2 regions of the Paeniglutamicibacter sp. NPDC091659 genome follow, and region 1 is predicted to be linked to the other one. Evidence: riboswitches for the same ligand, from Rfam matches in the RefSeq annotation. Region 1 holds a riboswitch; the other holds the start of a gene.
The links. A riboswitch is a leader RNA that binds a small molecule or an ion and turns the genes downstream of it on or off. The one in region 1 is predicted to bind glycine.
Positions count from the first base shown of each region.

Region 1 (7,426 bases):
CACGCCCGGTCCGCCGCCGCCGTGCGGGATGCAGAAGGTCTTGTGCAGGTTCAGGTGGGACACGTCGCCGCCGAACTTGCCCGGCTGGGCGAGGCCAACGAGGGCGTTCATGTTGGCGCCGTCGATGTAGACCTGGCCGCCCGCTGCGTGGACCTTGTCGCAGACCTCGCGCACGTCCGGGTCGTACACGCCGTGGGTGGACGGGTAGGTGATCATGATCGCGGCAAGGACGTCCTTGTTCGCTTCGATCTTCGCGTCCAGGTCGTTGGCGTCGATGGAGCCGTCGGCCGCGGTCTTCACGACGACGACCTTCATGCCGGCCAGGACGGCCGAGGCGGCGTTGGTGCCGTGGGCCGAGGCCGGGATCAGGCAGACGGTGCGCTGGGCATCGCCGTTGGCCTGGTGGAAGCCGCTGATGGCCAGAAGGCCCGCGTATTCGCCCTGCGAGCCGGCATTCGGCTGCAGCGAGACACCGGCGTAGCCGGTGATCTCCGAGAGGCGGCCCTCGAGGTCTGTGATCAGTTCGCGCCAGCCAATGGTCTGGTGCTCCGGGGCGAACGGGTGGATCGAGGCGAATTCCGGCCAGGAGATGGATTCCATCTCGGCGGTGGAGTTCAGCTTCATGGTGCACGAGCCCAGCGGGATCATGGTGCGGTCCAGGGCCAGGTCGCGGTCCGAGAGGCGGCGCAGGTAGCGCAGCATCTGGGTCTCGGACTTGATGGTGTTGAAGATCGGGTGGGTCAGGTAGTCGCTGGTGCGAACCACTGCCGCCGGAAGCTCGAAGCCCTCGGCCTTGAAGCCCTCGCCCGTGACGCCGAAGACGGCTGCGATGGCTGCAACGTGTGCCGGGGTGGTGGTCTCGTCGGTGGAGATGCCCACGGTGTCGGCGTTGACGCGGCGCAGGTTGATGCCCGCTTCTTCGGCCTTGGCGATGGTCGCGTCGATGTCGGCGACCTTGACCTGGACGGTGTCGAAGAACGAGTCGGCAACCAGTTCAAGGCCTGCACCGGCAAGCACGGTGGCGATGGTGCGGGCATGGTTGTGCGTGCGCTGTGCGATGCGCTTCAGGCCGGCCGGGCCGTGGTACACGGCGTACATCGAGGCGGTGATCGCCAGCAGCGCCTGGGCGGTGCAGATGTTGGACGTGGCCTTTTCACGGCGGATGTGCTGCTCGCGGGTCTGCAGGGCCAGGCGGTAGGCGGGGGCGCCTGCCGAGTCCTTGGAAACACCGACCAGGCGGCCCGGAAGGGCGCGCTCCAGGCCGTGGCGCACTGCCAGGTAGGCTGCGTGCGGGCCGCCGAAGAACAGCGGAACGCCGAAGCGCTGGGTGTTGCCGACGGCGATGTCGGCACCCTGCTCGCCCGGGGAAACGATCATGGTCAGTGCCAGGATGTCGGCGGCGACGGTGACCATGGCGCCGCGCTCCTTGGCTGCTGCGATGATTGCCGCGTGGTCGACGACTGCGCCGTTGTTGCCCGGCTGCTGCAGCACGATGCCGGAGATCTCACCCTCGGGCAGGCCCTGGGTCAGGTCGACGATTTCGACCTCGAAGCCGAGGGCCTCGGCGCGGCCCTGGACCACGGAGACGGTCTGCGGGAAGAGGTTGGCGTCAAGGACGGTCTTGGCGGTGGCCTTGGCCTTGTTGGCGCGGCGCATCAGCAACACTGCTTCTGCAACGGCGGATGCCTCGTCGAGCATCGAGGCGTTGGCGATCGGCAGGCCGGTCAGGTCCATGACCATGGTCTGGAAGTTCAGCAAGGCTTCGAGGCGGCCCTGGGAGATTTCCGGCTGGTACGGGGTGTAGGCGGTGTACCAGGCCGGGTTCTCAAGGATGTTGCGCAGGATCACCGGCGGGGTGTAGGTGTCGGAGAAACCCTGGCCGATCATCTGGGTCTTCATGACGTTCTTGCCGGCAAGCACGCGGAGATCGGAAAGGACCTCGGCTTCGGTGCGCGGGGCAGGCAGGTTCAGGGGCTCGCTCTGGCGGATGTCGGCCGGAACGGCCGTATCGACGAGTTCGTCGAGGGAGGAATAACCAAGCTGGGCAAGCATGGTGTCAATGTCGCTGCCCTGGGGGCCAATATGGCGGGCGACGAACTCAGCGGACGGGGTCACGGTCATGGGGAACTCCATTGGGTCATCGGCGTGCGTGCACGCCGAACGAGCTGCAAGTTCCTCCCCGACCCTGTTGCTGTGACCTGAGAGTTTCCGCACTGCTTCGCTTGACGGCGAAACGAATGCTTGCACCTTCGGTGAGCCGCACCGCCGTGGCGATGTTGCTACTTTCCAGAGTTGCCTCTTCGCGGCGGTACGGGGGCCTGAGAGTTTCCCGGGGAGGAATTGCTCCTACGGCGCCCGACCAACTTACGTTGTGCGGGACTCTCCCGCCGCATGTCAGTGGCTGTGCCCCCTGCGAGGCACGATCACCATCCTACCGGCGATGCGTGAGCTAAACAACACGGGCCACCCCGACCCAAATCAACTGGCGGTTCTTCGCCGTCTCGCAGGTTCGCGAAAGAAATTCCACCGAAACACTTGACGCTTCAAGCAAGTGAGGTCTAGTGTTTTACTTGAAAGTTCAACCAAATATTTTGAGGACACCATGAAGAACTTCCTCGCTCGACTCTTCGGAAAGAAGGAAACCATGTCAATCGACATCACCATCATCGGAACCGGCAACATGGCCCGCGCGCTCTCCACCCGTGCCCTGGCAGCAGGCAAGAACCTTCAGGTCCTGGCCCGCAACACCGAGGCAGCAGAGTCGCTCGCGGCCGAACTCGGCCGGGGCACCGTTTCCGGCAACGCCGCGGAGGCCCCGGCCGGCAACATCGTCATTCTGGCACTGCCCTTCGACGCCTCCAAGGAATACATCCAGGCACAGGGCTCGGCGCTGGACGCGAAGATCCTCGTTGACATCTCCAACCCGGTCGACTTCGCAACCTTCGATTCGCTGACCACCGCCGAGGGCAGCTCCGCCGCGGAGGAAATCGCCGCCCTCACCTCCGCCAGCGTCGTCAAGGCCTTCAACACCAACTTCGCCGGCCCGCTGACTGCGGGCAACGCCGACGGCACGGCCCAGGACGTGTTCATCGCGGGCGACGATGCCGCCCGCACCGCCGTGGCCGAGTTCGTCACCGCCGCCGGCATGCGCCCCCTAGAGGTCGGCGGCATCCGCCACGCCCGCGAACTCGAAGGCTTCCAGCTGCTGATGATGGCCATGCAGGTCAACCCGGCCCTGGCCGACTTCAACTGGAACACCTCGCTGCAGGTCGCCGGCTGATCCCTGCCCGCACGGAAAAGGTCCGCGGGAGCCTGCCAACCGGCATCCTCCCGCGGACCTTTTGCACGCCACGGCATCCGGCACGGGCCGGGGCTGCTGCGCGATGCTTAATTACACGATTCCGGAGACCCCGAGCCAGGAACCGATCGCGAACGTGACGGCCAAGGCCGCGGCACCGCCCACCAGCACGCGGATCGTCGGACGCAGCATGGGAGCCCCGCCAAGCCTGGCCCCCAGCGCACCCGTCACGGCCAGGGCCAGCAACACGGCGACGAACGTGACGGGGATCTTCAGCGGCCCCGGCAGGAACACCGCCGTCGCAAAGGGCAGGACGGCGCCGACCGAAAACGCGATGGCGGAGGCGATGGCCGCGTGCCACGGGCTGAGCACCTCGTCCTCGTCCATGTGCAGCTCCGCATCCAGGTGGGCCTTGAGCGCGTCGTGTTCGGTCAGCTCCCTGGCGACCCGGGCGGCCGTCGCCCCGCTGAGTCCCTTGGCCGCATAGATCGCCGTCAGCTCCGCGAGTTCCTCCTCGGGCATCTCCGCGAGTTCCCGGCGTTCCTTCTCGATCAGCGCCTTCTGCGAATCCGCGGAGCTGGACACCGAGACGTACTCCCCCAGCGCCATGGAGATCGCCCCGCCGACGGCTGCGGCAGCGCCGGCCGTCAGGATCGGGCCGTTGGCCGTGGTGGCACCCGCAACGCCGACCACCACCGCGGCGACCGAAACGATCCCGTCGTTGGCCCCGAGCACACCGGCGCGCAACCAGTTCAGTTTCGCCGCGATTCCCTGGTCGTGGGGTTCGGCATCGTGTGGCATTGGATCTAGACTCATGCGGTCCAGCCAATCACCTCAATACCCCCCGTGGCTAGGGTGTGTGCCCCCGGCGTGGCGGCCTGGCCGTTCCCGCGCGCAGCTACGCCTGGACGGGCGCCAGCGAAACGTAGCCGGGGTACTTGGCGCTCAGGCTGTCGCCCGACGACTTGCCCGTCAGCCGGCGTTTGACCCACGGCGCCAGGAATTCCTTGGCCCATGCGGCATCGGCGCGCAGCTTTTCGGCGCGGGTCTGTATGACCAGCGGCGGAAGCTCGGGAACCTCGATCCCGGTCTCGCGGCCCAGCACCCCGAGCACCTTCCTGGCCATCAGCGTGTGCCCGGGCGTTCCCATGTGCAGGCGGTCGGCGGCCCAGTAGCGCCAGTCCTGGAATTCGCGCCAGCGCCAGTAGTCGGCGATGACAGCACCGTGCTTTTCGGCGATTTCGCGCACGCCCTCGTTGTAGATGGCGGTGCGACCGCGGGTCTTCTCGAAGATCGCAGAGCCGTTCGAGTCGAACCCGGTGAACAGCAGCAGCTGCGCGCCGGTTCCGGCGAGCTTGGCCACCGCCTCGTCGTAGCGCTGCATCAGCGCGTCGATGTCGACGCTCGGACGCAGGATGTCGTTGCCGCCCATGTACAGGCTGACCAGCGTCGGCTTCAGCTCCAGCGCGACGGGCAACTGCTCGGAGACCACCTGCCGGATCTTCTTGCCGCGGATCGCGAGGTTCGCGTATCCCCACTCGGGGTCGGCACAGAGCTGCTCGGCGACCCGGTCCGCCCACCCGCGGACCCGGTTGGGACGCGTCGGGTCCTCGTCGCCCATTCCTTCGGTGAAGGAGTCGCCGAGTGCCAGGTATCGTTTCGAGAATTCCACGGCACCAGACTATCCCGCCGGCCATGTTCCGGCGCGGAAGGACCTGCCCCGGGCGACACGCCAAGACTCACGGCATCCATGCGTCCGGGTCACAGCCGGCACAAAGAATGCGGGCGCACTCTCGAAGCATGAAACTGAACCTGCACCGCACCGCTGCAGCCAAGCGCACCCCGGCATTCGGCTCCGATTCCGGCCGCGACCAGGATGCCGCCCGCCCGCTGAACCTCGGCATGCCGAAAAACGACGATCCCGCCCCGGAAACCAGCCAGTACACCGTCCCGCTGCACATTGTTTTCACGCACGGTTCATCGCTCCTGCCCGCTCAGATCCCCTGGCTCGAGGAAATCCGCGGCGACCAGTTCCTCTCCGACCTGCATGCGGAAGTCATCTAGGTTTCAGTGCGCCGCGCCGGTCCCGCTACACAGCTACACCGGTGACCCGGTGACCCGGACTACGCGCCGAGCAGCACCTGGCGCGCCAGCACGCTCAGCCGCCCGCCGCGCGACCCCGTGCCGTTGGTTTCCGCCCGCGCCGGCACGTAGCCAAAGGCCAACCCGTAGGCGGGATCCGCAAAGGCCAGCGCCGCATTGGCGCCGTCGTGCCCGAAGGCGCGGGCCGAACCGAACGCGTTGTTCGCGTGCGCCTTCATGAACCCGATGCCAAAAGCGCCCTGCGTGCCGGTGGCGCGGTCCAGCCCGAACACCCGGTCCTGGCTGACGGCTGCGATCGTCTCCTTGTTCAGGAACGGCGCGTGCTCGTCGCCGGCGCGGTCGACGAATCCTGTGGTCGCGGCCGCGTAGAGCGTGGCCAGGCCGTGTGCGTTGGCCACCCCGCCGATCGCGGCCAGCCCCGACTCGCGGATGGATCGGACATTCGGCACGTCCAGGATTTCGAAGCCCGGCCCCTTCGGCCCGTCGAAACCGGCCGTCGAGTTCAGGGCCAGTCCCAGCGGGGAGTAGGGGTCGACGAACGGGTAGGGTTCCGCGTCCTGCGCCGTGAGCACCGGGCGGAAGCGGGATTCCTGGTCCTCGGGCAGCCCCAGGTAGAAGTCGATCTCGTGGGGTGCGCGGATGCGGCGCTCGAAGATGTCCTGCAGCGGCTCCAGCGCGGCGCGCCTGGCCAGCTCCTCCATGAAGACGCCCATGGTCAGCGCGTGGTACGAGTGCGTTCCGGGGGCGTTCCACAGCGGCGCGGCAGCGGCGATGATGCCGGCGGCAAGCCGCGAGTCGATCAGTTCCGCCTGGGTGAACCCGCCCTCGACGCCGGGCAGCCCGGCCTGGTGGCTCAGCAGCTGCGCCACGGTGATGGCGCCCTTCCCGGCCGCGGCGAACTCCGGCCAGTACAGGGCCACGGGCGCCTCGGGATCCAGCACGCCTTCCTGCACCAGCAGCGCCATGACCAGCGCCCCGGCCCCCTTGGAGCAGGAGAACACCCCGGTCATCGAGTCGTTGCTGCAGTCGTTTCCGACATGCATGTCCACCACCAGGTTTCCGTCCCGGTAGATCGCCAGCTGCCCCGAGTATCCGGGATCTTCCTGCGCGTAGGAGCGCATCAGCTCGGCGACGGGGGCGAAGCGCTCATCAAGGACATCGGTGCTGTTGTTCTGCGTACTCACCCGCACCACATTACCCATGCCGGTACCGCCGAACCGGCAGGCGGCGTCAGCGTTTCGGCGGCCCGGCCTGCAGCTTGGCCCTGCGGCCGCCGGTTACGCGCTGGGCGTTTCCTGCCGGTAGCGCAGCAGCCAGCGGCCGTCGACCCGGTGCCAGAACGACGAGCACAACACCACGCGGTCCCCGGCCAGCAGGCGGTAGGCAAGCTGCACCATGTTCTCCCCCAGCGGGTTCGCGGCGAGCACCTGCAGCGATCCGCCGGCCGGCAGCGGCTGGCCCACGCCCAGCGCGGCGATGATGGTGGAGCGGTCGGTCAGCGAACCGTCGCGGCTGATCTCCTGGAATTCGGGGTGCAGGAACGCCAGCATCTCGTCCAGGTCCGTGCGGACCGACGGCGAGAGCAGTTCGCTTTCCAGCTCGAAGACCATGTGCAGGTCCGCGGCCGAGGCCGACGTTGCCGAAGCGGTTCCCGGAGCCGCCGAAACCGGGGCCGGAGCTGCAGGAGCCGGAGCCGCTGCTGCCGATGCCTCCGCTGTCTTCTGCGCTGCCGGTGCCTCCGCTGCCTCGCGATCGGCCAACGGCGCCTCGAGATCCTCGAAGACCATCGAGTCGTGGCCGTCGGGAGCCGGAACCTCGTGGTTCGCCGCGCGTTCGGCGGCGCCCGGAGCACCCTCGAGCCCGGGTCCGGCGTCGGGTTCCTGGCCGGCCTGGTAGGCGGTGGCGGCCGCGCGGGCGCGGTCGTCGGCGGCCTCGTTGAGTTCATGCCCGGCGTGGCCCTTGACCCATTCGAACGTGTACTTGCGGCCCTTGATCGCGGCGTCGATGTCCTTGAGCAGGTCCAGG
Region 1 covers NZ_JBIVTO010000001.1:1,083,764-1,091,189, reverse strand. The annotation lists gene gcvP (aminomethyl-transferring glycine dehydrogenase) at 1-2,121, opposite strand, end outside; glycine riboswitch at 2,297-2,397, opposite strand; gene ACIQLF_RS04880 (NADPH-dependent F420 reductase) at 2,645-3,280, shown strand; gene ACIQLF_RS04875 (VIT family protein) at 3,392-4,114, opposite strand; gene ACIQLF_RS04870 (SGNH/GDSL hydrolase family protein) at 4,197-4,970, opposite strand; gene ACIQLF_RS04865 (hypothetical protein) at 5,099-5,362, shown strand; gene ACIQLF_RS04860 (serine hydrolase domain-containing protein) at 5,422-6,585, opposite strand; gene ACIQLF_RS04855 (RNase H family protein) at 6,679-7,426, opposite strand, start outside.

Region 2 (7,426 bases), on a different contig from region 1:
ATTCGGGCGAGATTCGAGTTTCGGGTCTGACTTTGGTGTTCATTGATTCAATCCATCAATTGGATATTAGGTGATCGATGGAAGGCGGGTTGTTATTGCTTGCCGTTCGGTAGCGCCGTGCTTAGCGCCCAAGTTATTCCCAAGGTCAGCGTGATCGACTAGCCACGTGCGCAGTGTGAGCCAAGCAAGGCGCGGGGGAAGCCCGGGTGCCTTTTTACTCCGAAATTTTTTTCGAGAGGCCGGCCTGACGATAGAGATCGACCTGTGGCCAGGTTTGTACATGTGCGCCGGGGACGTGGTCCATCTCACCAGGAAGAGAAAGCAGGCAGTGAGCGGCACCCGTGTTAGTTCAAGGTGCAGAGGGCTGGCGGACGGGGGGAATTGCGAGTCACCGGGGCCCGCGGTTGGGTTCCCTGGCCGCAGCGACGGAATTTTTCGCGGCGTTCGCGACGTGTGGCCTGAGCAAAGCGCTGGTGGCCAGTGCGAGGCTTTGGCTGCGGGCCATGCGCTAACGTGCCCGGGCCTGCCCGTCGGGCGGGACGTTCGTTCGAGACAGCGTGGCGTCCCTGACGTTTCATGGTCCCGGGGTCGGAGCGGTACGAATTTCGCCCCACGAAGCGGGCAAGGCCGGGAATCTGTTCATCGACGGCAACGGCATGTCACCCGAAGCGTGTTCCACAGCCGGGGATCCTGAAGCCACTTTTCGGTGTCACCCATTGAGCGAAGTTGGATTCGAAGCTTGGCGGTACGAATTCCGGAGCTCAAGGGCCATGAAACGGCAAGTGACTTAAAAACGAAAGTCCCCGCAATAAGCAGCTCTGCCAGTGGGGACCATCGAAGTTTGTGAAGTTTAGTCTTGGTGGCGGGATCGGAGGGGTGGTCGCGTCGTTGCGCTTGCCCCTCCACCCCGCCACCAAAGATCTGGTTAGGCGCTTACTTTCTCAAATGCCTTGGCTTCGCGCAGGTAGCGGTTGTAGGCCTGGACGGTGAGGAATGTCGGGAAGTCCTCACGCAGGGCGCATGCCTCGAAGATTTCGCGTGCATCCTCGAAACGGTCGCCCTCGAAGCGTGCGAGCTTGTCGAATTCCTCCTCGGTCAGGTCTTCCACCCAGCTGCGGGAGATCAGTTCGCCCTCGTCGGTGATGGCTGCCTGCTGGATCCACTGCCAGATCTGCGAACGCGAGATCTCCGCGGTGGCGGCGTCCTCCATGAGGTTGTGGATGGCAACGGCGCCGTTGCCGCGCAGCCAGGCCTCCATGTAGCGGATGCCTACCTCGATGTTGTTGCGGATGCCGGCCTCGGTGATCTTGCCTTCGGTGCCTGCAACGTTCAGCAGTTCCTTGTCGTCCGGGGTGACGTCCTCACGGGTGCGGTCGCGCTGGTTCGGCTTGTCGCCCAGGACGGCGTCGAAGACCTCGCGGGCCACCGGAACCAGGTCCGGGTGCGCAACCCAGGAGCCGTCGAAGCCGTCGTTGGCCTCGCGGGTCTTGTCGGCGCGGACCTTCTCGAAGGCCACGGTGTTGATGGCCTGGTCCTTGCGGTTGGGGATGAAGGCGGCCATGCCGCCGATGGCCATGGCCCCGCGACGGTGGCATGCACGCACCAGCTGCTCGGTGTAGGAACGCATGAACGGTGCGGTCATGGTCACCAGTGCGCGGTCCGGAAGGACGAAGCGCGGGCCGCGGGAACGGAAGTTCTTGATGATGGAGAAGATGTAGTCCCAACGGCCGGCGTTCAGGCCCGCTGCGTGTTCGCGCAGTTCGTAGAGGATTTCCTCCATCTCGAAAGCCGCGGTGATGGTTTCGATCAGCACGGTGGCACGGATGGTGCCCTGCGGGATGCCCACCAGGTCCTGTGCCAGGACGAAGACGTCGTTCCAGAGGCGGGCCTCGAGGTGGTTTTCGATCTTCGGCAGGTAGAAGTAGGGACCGCGGCCCTGCGAGATCAGGCGCTGGGCGTTGTGGTAGAAGTACAGGCCGAAGTCGACCAATGCGCCGGACATCGGCTTGCCGGCAACCAACAGGTTCTTTTCCGGCAGGTGCCAGCCGCGGGGGCGGACAACGATGGTCGGCAGGTCGGTGAGCTTCTCGCCGGTGAGCTTGTATTCCTTGCCCTCCGGGGAGGTGAAGTCGATGTTGCGGTCCAGCACGGAGCGCAGGTTCAGCTGACCGTTGATGACGTTGGACCAGCTCGGGGTGGAGGAGTCCTCCATGTCGGCGAGCCAGACCTTGGCGCCGGAGTTCAGGGCGTTGATGGTCATCTTGCGGTCGGTGGGGCCGGTGATCTCAACGCGGCGGTCCTCCAGACCCGGCGCGATGGGTGCGACCTGCCAGGTACTATCCTCGCGGATCGATTTGGTCTCCGGGCGGAACTTCGGATCGGCGCCATTGGCGATCCGGGCGCGGTTCAGCTGACGGGTCTGCATCAGTTCTGCGCGACGTCCGTCGAATGCCTTGTGAAGCTGGGCCAGGAAGTCCAGCGCCTGAGGGGTGAGCACCTCCTCCTGCCGGCGAACCGGCGCAGCGACCAAAGTAATACCGTTCAGGGTGATGGGATCGTTCATGGCTGGACTCCTTCGAAAATCAAGATTTGTGGGTGGCGGTTTGCCTGGATGCTGCTGGAAAAGCGTGTAACCCTGTGGGGCCGGCTGTGTTCAACCGGCCCCACAGGACACTGAAGCGGAAACCGCCGCGGTGTGTTTAGTGGAACTGGCCGGCTTCGGTGGATCCCGCCAAAGCCAGGGTGGATGCGTTCGGGTTGAGAACGGTGGCGATGTCGTCGAAGTAGCCGGTGCCCACTTCGCGCTGGTGCTTGGTTGCGGTGTAGCCGCGTGCCTCGGAGGCGAATTCCGCTTCCTGGAGCTCGACGTATGCGCTCATGCCTTCACGGGCGTAGCCGTGGGCCAGGTCGAACATCGAGTGGTTCAGGGCGTGGAAGCCGGCGAGGGTGATGAACTGGAATGTGAAGCCCATCGCTCCGAGTTCGCGCTGGAACTTGGCGATGGTTGCATCGTCCAGGTGCTTCTTCCAGTTGAAGGAAGGGGAGCAGTTGTAGGAGAGCATCTGGTCCGGGAAGTCCTTCTTGACTGCCTCGGCGAACTTGCGGGCAAGTTCCAGGTCCGGGGTTCCGGTTTCCATCCAGATGAGGTCGGAGTACGGGGCGTAGGCCTTGGCGCGGGCGATGCATGGTTCGATGCCGTTGCGGACCTTGTAGAAGCCTTCGGCGGTGCGCTCGCCGGTGACGAACGGCTTGTCACGATCGTCGACGTCCGAGGTGATCAGGGTTGCTGCCTCGGCGTCGGTGCGGGCGATGACGACGGACGGGGTGCCCGCGACGTCGGCTGCCAGGCGGGCTGCGTTCAGGGTGCGAACGTGCTGCTGGGTCGGGATCAGGACCTTGCCGCCGAGGTGGCCGCACTTCTTTTCCGAAGCGAGCTGGTCTTCCCAGTGAACGCCAGAGGCGCCGGAGGAGATCATCGACTTCATCAGTTCGTAGGCGTTCAGCGGGCCGCCGAAGCCGGCCTCGGCGTCTGCCACGATCGGCACGAGCCAATCCTCAACGGTCTTGATGCCTTCCGCGTGCTCGATCTGGTCTGCGCGGAGGAGGGCGTTGTTGATGCGGCGGACAACCTGCGGAACCGAGTTGGCCGGGTAGAGCGACTGGTCCGGGTAAGTCTGGCCCGAAAGGTTTGCATCGGCGGCGACCTGCCAGCCGGAAAGGTAGATGGCGCGGAGGCCGGCCTTGACCTGCTGTACTGCCTGGTTGCCGGTCAGGGCGCCAAGGGCGTTGGTGTATCCACCGGTCGGGGCTTCTTCGGTGAGCTGCTTCCAAAGCTTCTCGGAACCACGCCTTGCCAGCGTGTGCTCTTCCTGTACGGAGCCCTGCAACTTCACAACGTCTGCTGCCGAGTAATCACGAGTGACGCCGTTCCAACGTGGGTTCGTTGCCCAGTCCTGCTCGATTGAAGCGATGCGGTTCTCGGTCGAATTCTGCTCGGTCATTGCCTTCTCCTTGCTGGTTGCCGGTGCCGGTCCGAGATCAACTTCATCGTTGAACCTGGTGGGTTGTTCCGGCGTTCTTTCTGCGTAGGACCTACATTTCCGCACTTTGACAGCGCTATCTAGGGTCATTTCACGGAAAGATTTGCATTTCTTCGCGTTTTCGAAAATTATGCTCACTCCGGCCAGGATTCGGCAGGCAAAACCGAAAATTGGCGGATCGAGTCTGGGAAGGGCCGAAGAAGCAGGGGATATTTCTCAGGGCTGAAGAATCCCGGATCTGCACATATCCAAGTCGGCACCGCAACCGAGGGTGGCGGCGATGGTCGGGCCTGGGTACGATGCGCTCACGCATCGGTCAGGGGCGTTGCCATGGGCAAGGGGACCGGGGAACCAGCCACCTCACGTCTCAGGCGTTATGCGAAGCGGCCTGCAGGGTTTTGAGCGCGACGTTTTCCGGTGTTTCGGAGCCGTCAATGACATGCCAGCCCTTGGATGCGGCAATCTCCAGATATGCCTCACGTGCCGAGGCCAAATAGGACAGCGTTTCGCTGTCTTCCCCGCGTGCAACGATCCGGGCATACGCAATTTCGGCGGGAAGGTCGATCAAGATGACGGCATCGGGACGGGGGAGCCGGGCCATGAGCCATGGCAGAAGGCGTCCGCGCGGCAAGCCGCGGACCGAGCGCAAGACCAGCTGGCAAGCCACGTGCCGATCCATGACGGTGGTGCCGGGAAATGTGGCGGCTCGGGCATGGGCGAGAAGGACATTGACGCATCGAACCACGGACTCCAGCCGATTGGCCCAGACCGGCGGCAATGCGGTGCCGAATCGTGCAGCCACGCGTGACATCCAGCGCCGTCCGGCCGGATTACGCAGCAGCTGGGCCCGAATCCCGGTGGCGCGGACGCCGGCAACAAGAGCGGTCGCGGCAGTTGTCTTGCCGGCCCCATCGATACCCAGCAACACAATCGTCCGGCGGCGCGACGGAACATCTGATCGGGTAGTGGCGCGCCCGGTACTTGGTGGCATGACGACTTCCTCGGAAGGTGTTGCATGGGCTGAAGGCAAAGGGCTCCGTTTGTTGGCTAAATAGGTTTTCTACAAGTTCCAACGAACAAGCGGGGCAATTCGATGCAGGAGCGACATCGTGCGTTTTCAGCGAACCGCGCTGGGCGCACTCGCACGGCGCGGGAACCGGCACCCGGGGACGTGGAAAGAGGGACGCTGCGAGAGCGCGCGGACATCGGCCTTTCCCGTGAATCCACGGCGGACCTGTCCGGGCCGCTGAACCACGGGTCCAGCTTCGCGTCGAGCTCGGAGGTTGCAGAGGTCTTCACGGCGAACGCCGGGAGCCCGGAATACGGCAACCGCCAGATCGGGAACATGGGCGGAAACGGGAACTCTGCTCGGACGTCTTCATGCCCCCCCTGGAGAATGTGACGCAACCGCATGGCGCATTTCACCGCATGTCAGCGGGCTGTTTCATGGACCACTGCGCCAGCGGGCGCTCCCCGAGTTGCGCCATGCGCGCGTCGGGCGTAAATTGTGACTGCAATCACATACGTATCGCCGTTTACACGTGGCGGGAGAGCCCCGTCCAATCCATGGACGGGCGCCGTAGGAGCAATTCCTCCCCAGGAAACTCTCAGGCCCCCGTACCGCCACGAAGAGGCGAATCTGGAAAGCAGCACGGTGGAATCCGTGCTCACCGAAGGAGCAAGTCCCACACCCCCTTGCGGGCAGGGATGGAAACTCTCAGGTACGTAAACAGATCGGGGAGGACTCAAGAAAAGCGCGGCATCGCCCGCGCGCTATTCGGAAGTTCCTCCAAGATGCTAACCACCCACGCCACTGCCCGGTTGCCCATCGGCGCGCCCGCTGGCCTGCTCCACGATCCCGTTCAGCGGGATCCGGAGTTCGCCGCGCGCTTCGCCTCGGGTCTCTCCTGCAAGCGCAACGGCATGGGAATGGTTGCCTCGGAGAACAATGCGCAGGACTCGATTCAGAACCTAGCCCCCGTCGGCGACTACAGCTAGGGAATCGTCCATGTCACGCCACCGAAGCACCAGCACCCATCTGGAAGGCAACAGCATGAGCAACAACAGTTCCGCACCCCACCTTGAGCGTGGGCTCTCCAACCGCCATATCCAACTGATCGCGATCGGCGGGGCCATTGGCACCGGCCTGTTCATGGGCTCGGGCAAGACCATCTCTGTCGCCGGGCCGTCAGTGATCTTCGTGTACATGATCATCGGCTTCATGCTCTTCTTCGTGATGCGCGCGATGGGCGAATTGCTGCTGAGCAACACCAACTACAAGAACTTCTCCGACTTCGCGGGGGACATTCTTGGCCCGTGGGCGGCATTCTTCACCGGCTGGACCTATTGGTTCTGCTGGGTGGTAACCGGCATCGCCGACGTCGTGGCGATCTCCCACTACGTGGCGTACTGGTGGAAGGACCTGCCGCTGTGGATCCCGGCCGTGGCCTGCATCCTGTTGCTGGTGGCGCTTAACCTGCCGAGCGTGAAGAACTTCGGCGAGACCGAGTTCTGGTTCGCCCTGGTCAAGATCGTCGCCATCGGCGCACTGATCGTCATCGGCCTGGTCATGGTCATCACGGGCTTCGAGCACAACGGCGTCACTGCCTCCTTCACGAACCTCTGGAGCGACGGCGGGATGTTCCCGACAGGCTTCATGGGCTTCGTCGCCGGCTTCCAGATCGCGGTGTTCGCGTTCGTCGGCATCGAGCTGGTCGGTACCACCGCCGCCGAGACCAAGGACCCGGAAACGACCCTGCCGCGTGCGATCAACTCCATCCCGATCCGCATCCTGTTCTTCTACGTCGGCGCATTGGTCATCCTCATGGCGGTCCAGCCGTGGAACCTGTTCAGCGCCGAGGAATCCCCGTTCGTGGGCATGTTCGCCCTGGCTGGCCTTGCCGGGGCCGCCGGCATCGTGAACTTCGTGGTGCTCACCTCGGCAACCTCCAGTGCAAACTCCGGCATCTACTCGACGTCCCGCATGATCCACGGACTGGCCGAGGAGGGCGACGCTCCCAAGGCCTTCGCGAAGCTCTCCCGGACCAAGGTCCCGCGCAATGCACTGCTGTTCTCCTGCATGTTCCTGCTCGCCGGCGTGGCACTGCTCTACGCCGAGGGCAGCGTGGCCGAAGCCTTCACCCTGGTCACCACCGTTTCGGCCCTGTGCTTCATGTTCGTGTGGTCGATCATCCTGATCAGCTACATCGTCTACCGCAAGCGTCGCCCGCAGCTGCACTCGGAAAGCAAGTTCAAGATGCCCGGCGGAACGTTCATGCCCTACGTGGTGCTGGCCTTCTTCGGCTTCATCCTCTGGGCGCTGACCACGCAGGCCGACACCCTGTCGGCGCTGCTCTTCACCCCGATCTGGTTCGTTGCACTGGGCA
Region 2 covers NZ_JBIVTO010000003.1:114,016-121,441, forward strand. The annotation lists gene aceB (malate synthase A) at 926-2,563, opposite strand; gene aceA (isocitrate lyase) at 2,700-4,001, opposite strand; gene ACIQLF_RS08135 (dTMP kinase) at 4,408-5,031, opposite strand; glycine riboswitch at 5,576-5,673, shown strand; gene ACIQLF_RS08140 (hypothetical protein) at 5,835-6,038, shown strand; gene cycA (D-serine/D-alanine/glycine transporter) at 6,094-7,426, shown strand, end outside.
Region 2: it holds a riboswitch for glycine, as region 1 does, so the genes downstream of both, ACIQLF_RS08140 (hypothetical protein) here and gcvP (aminomethyl-transferring glycine dehydrogenase) in region 1, are expected to answer to the same signal.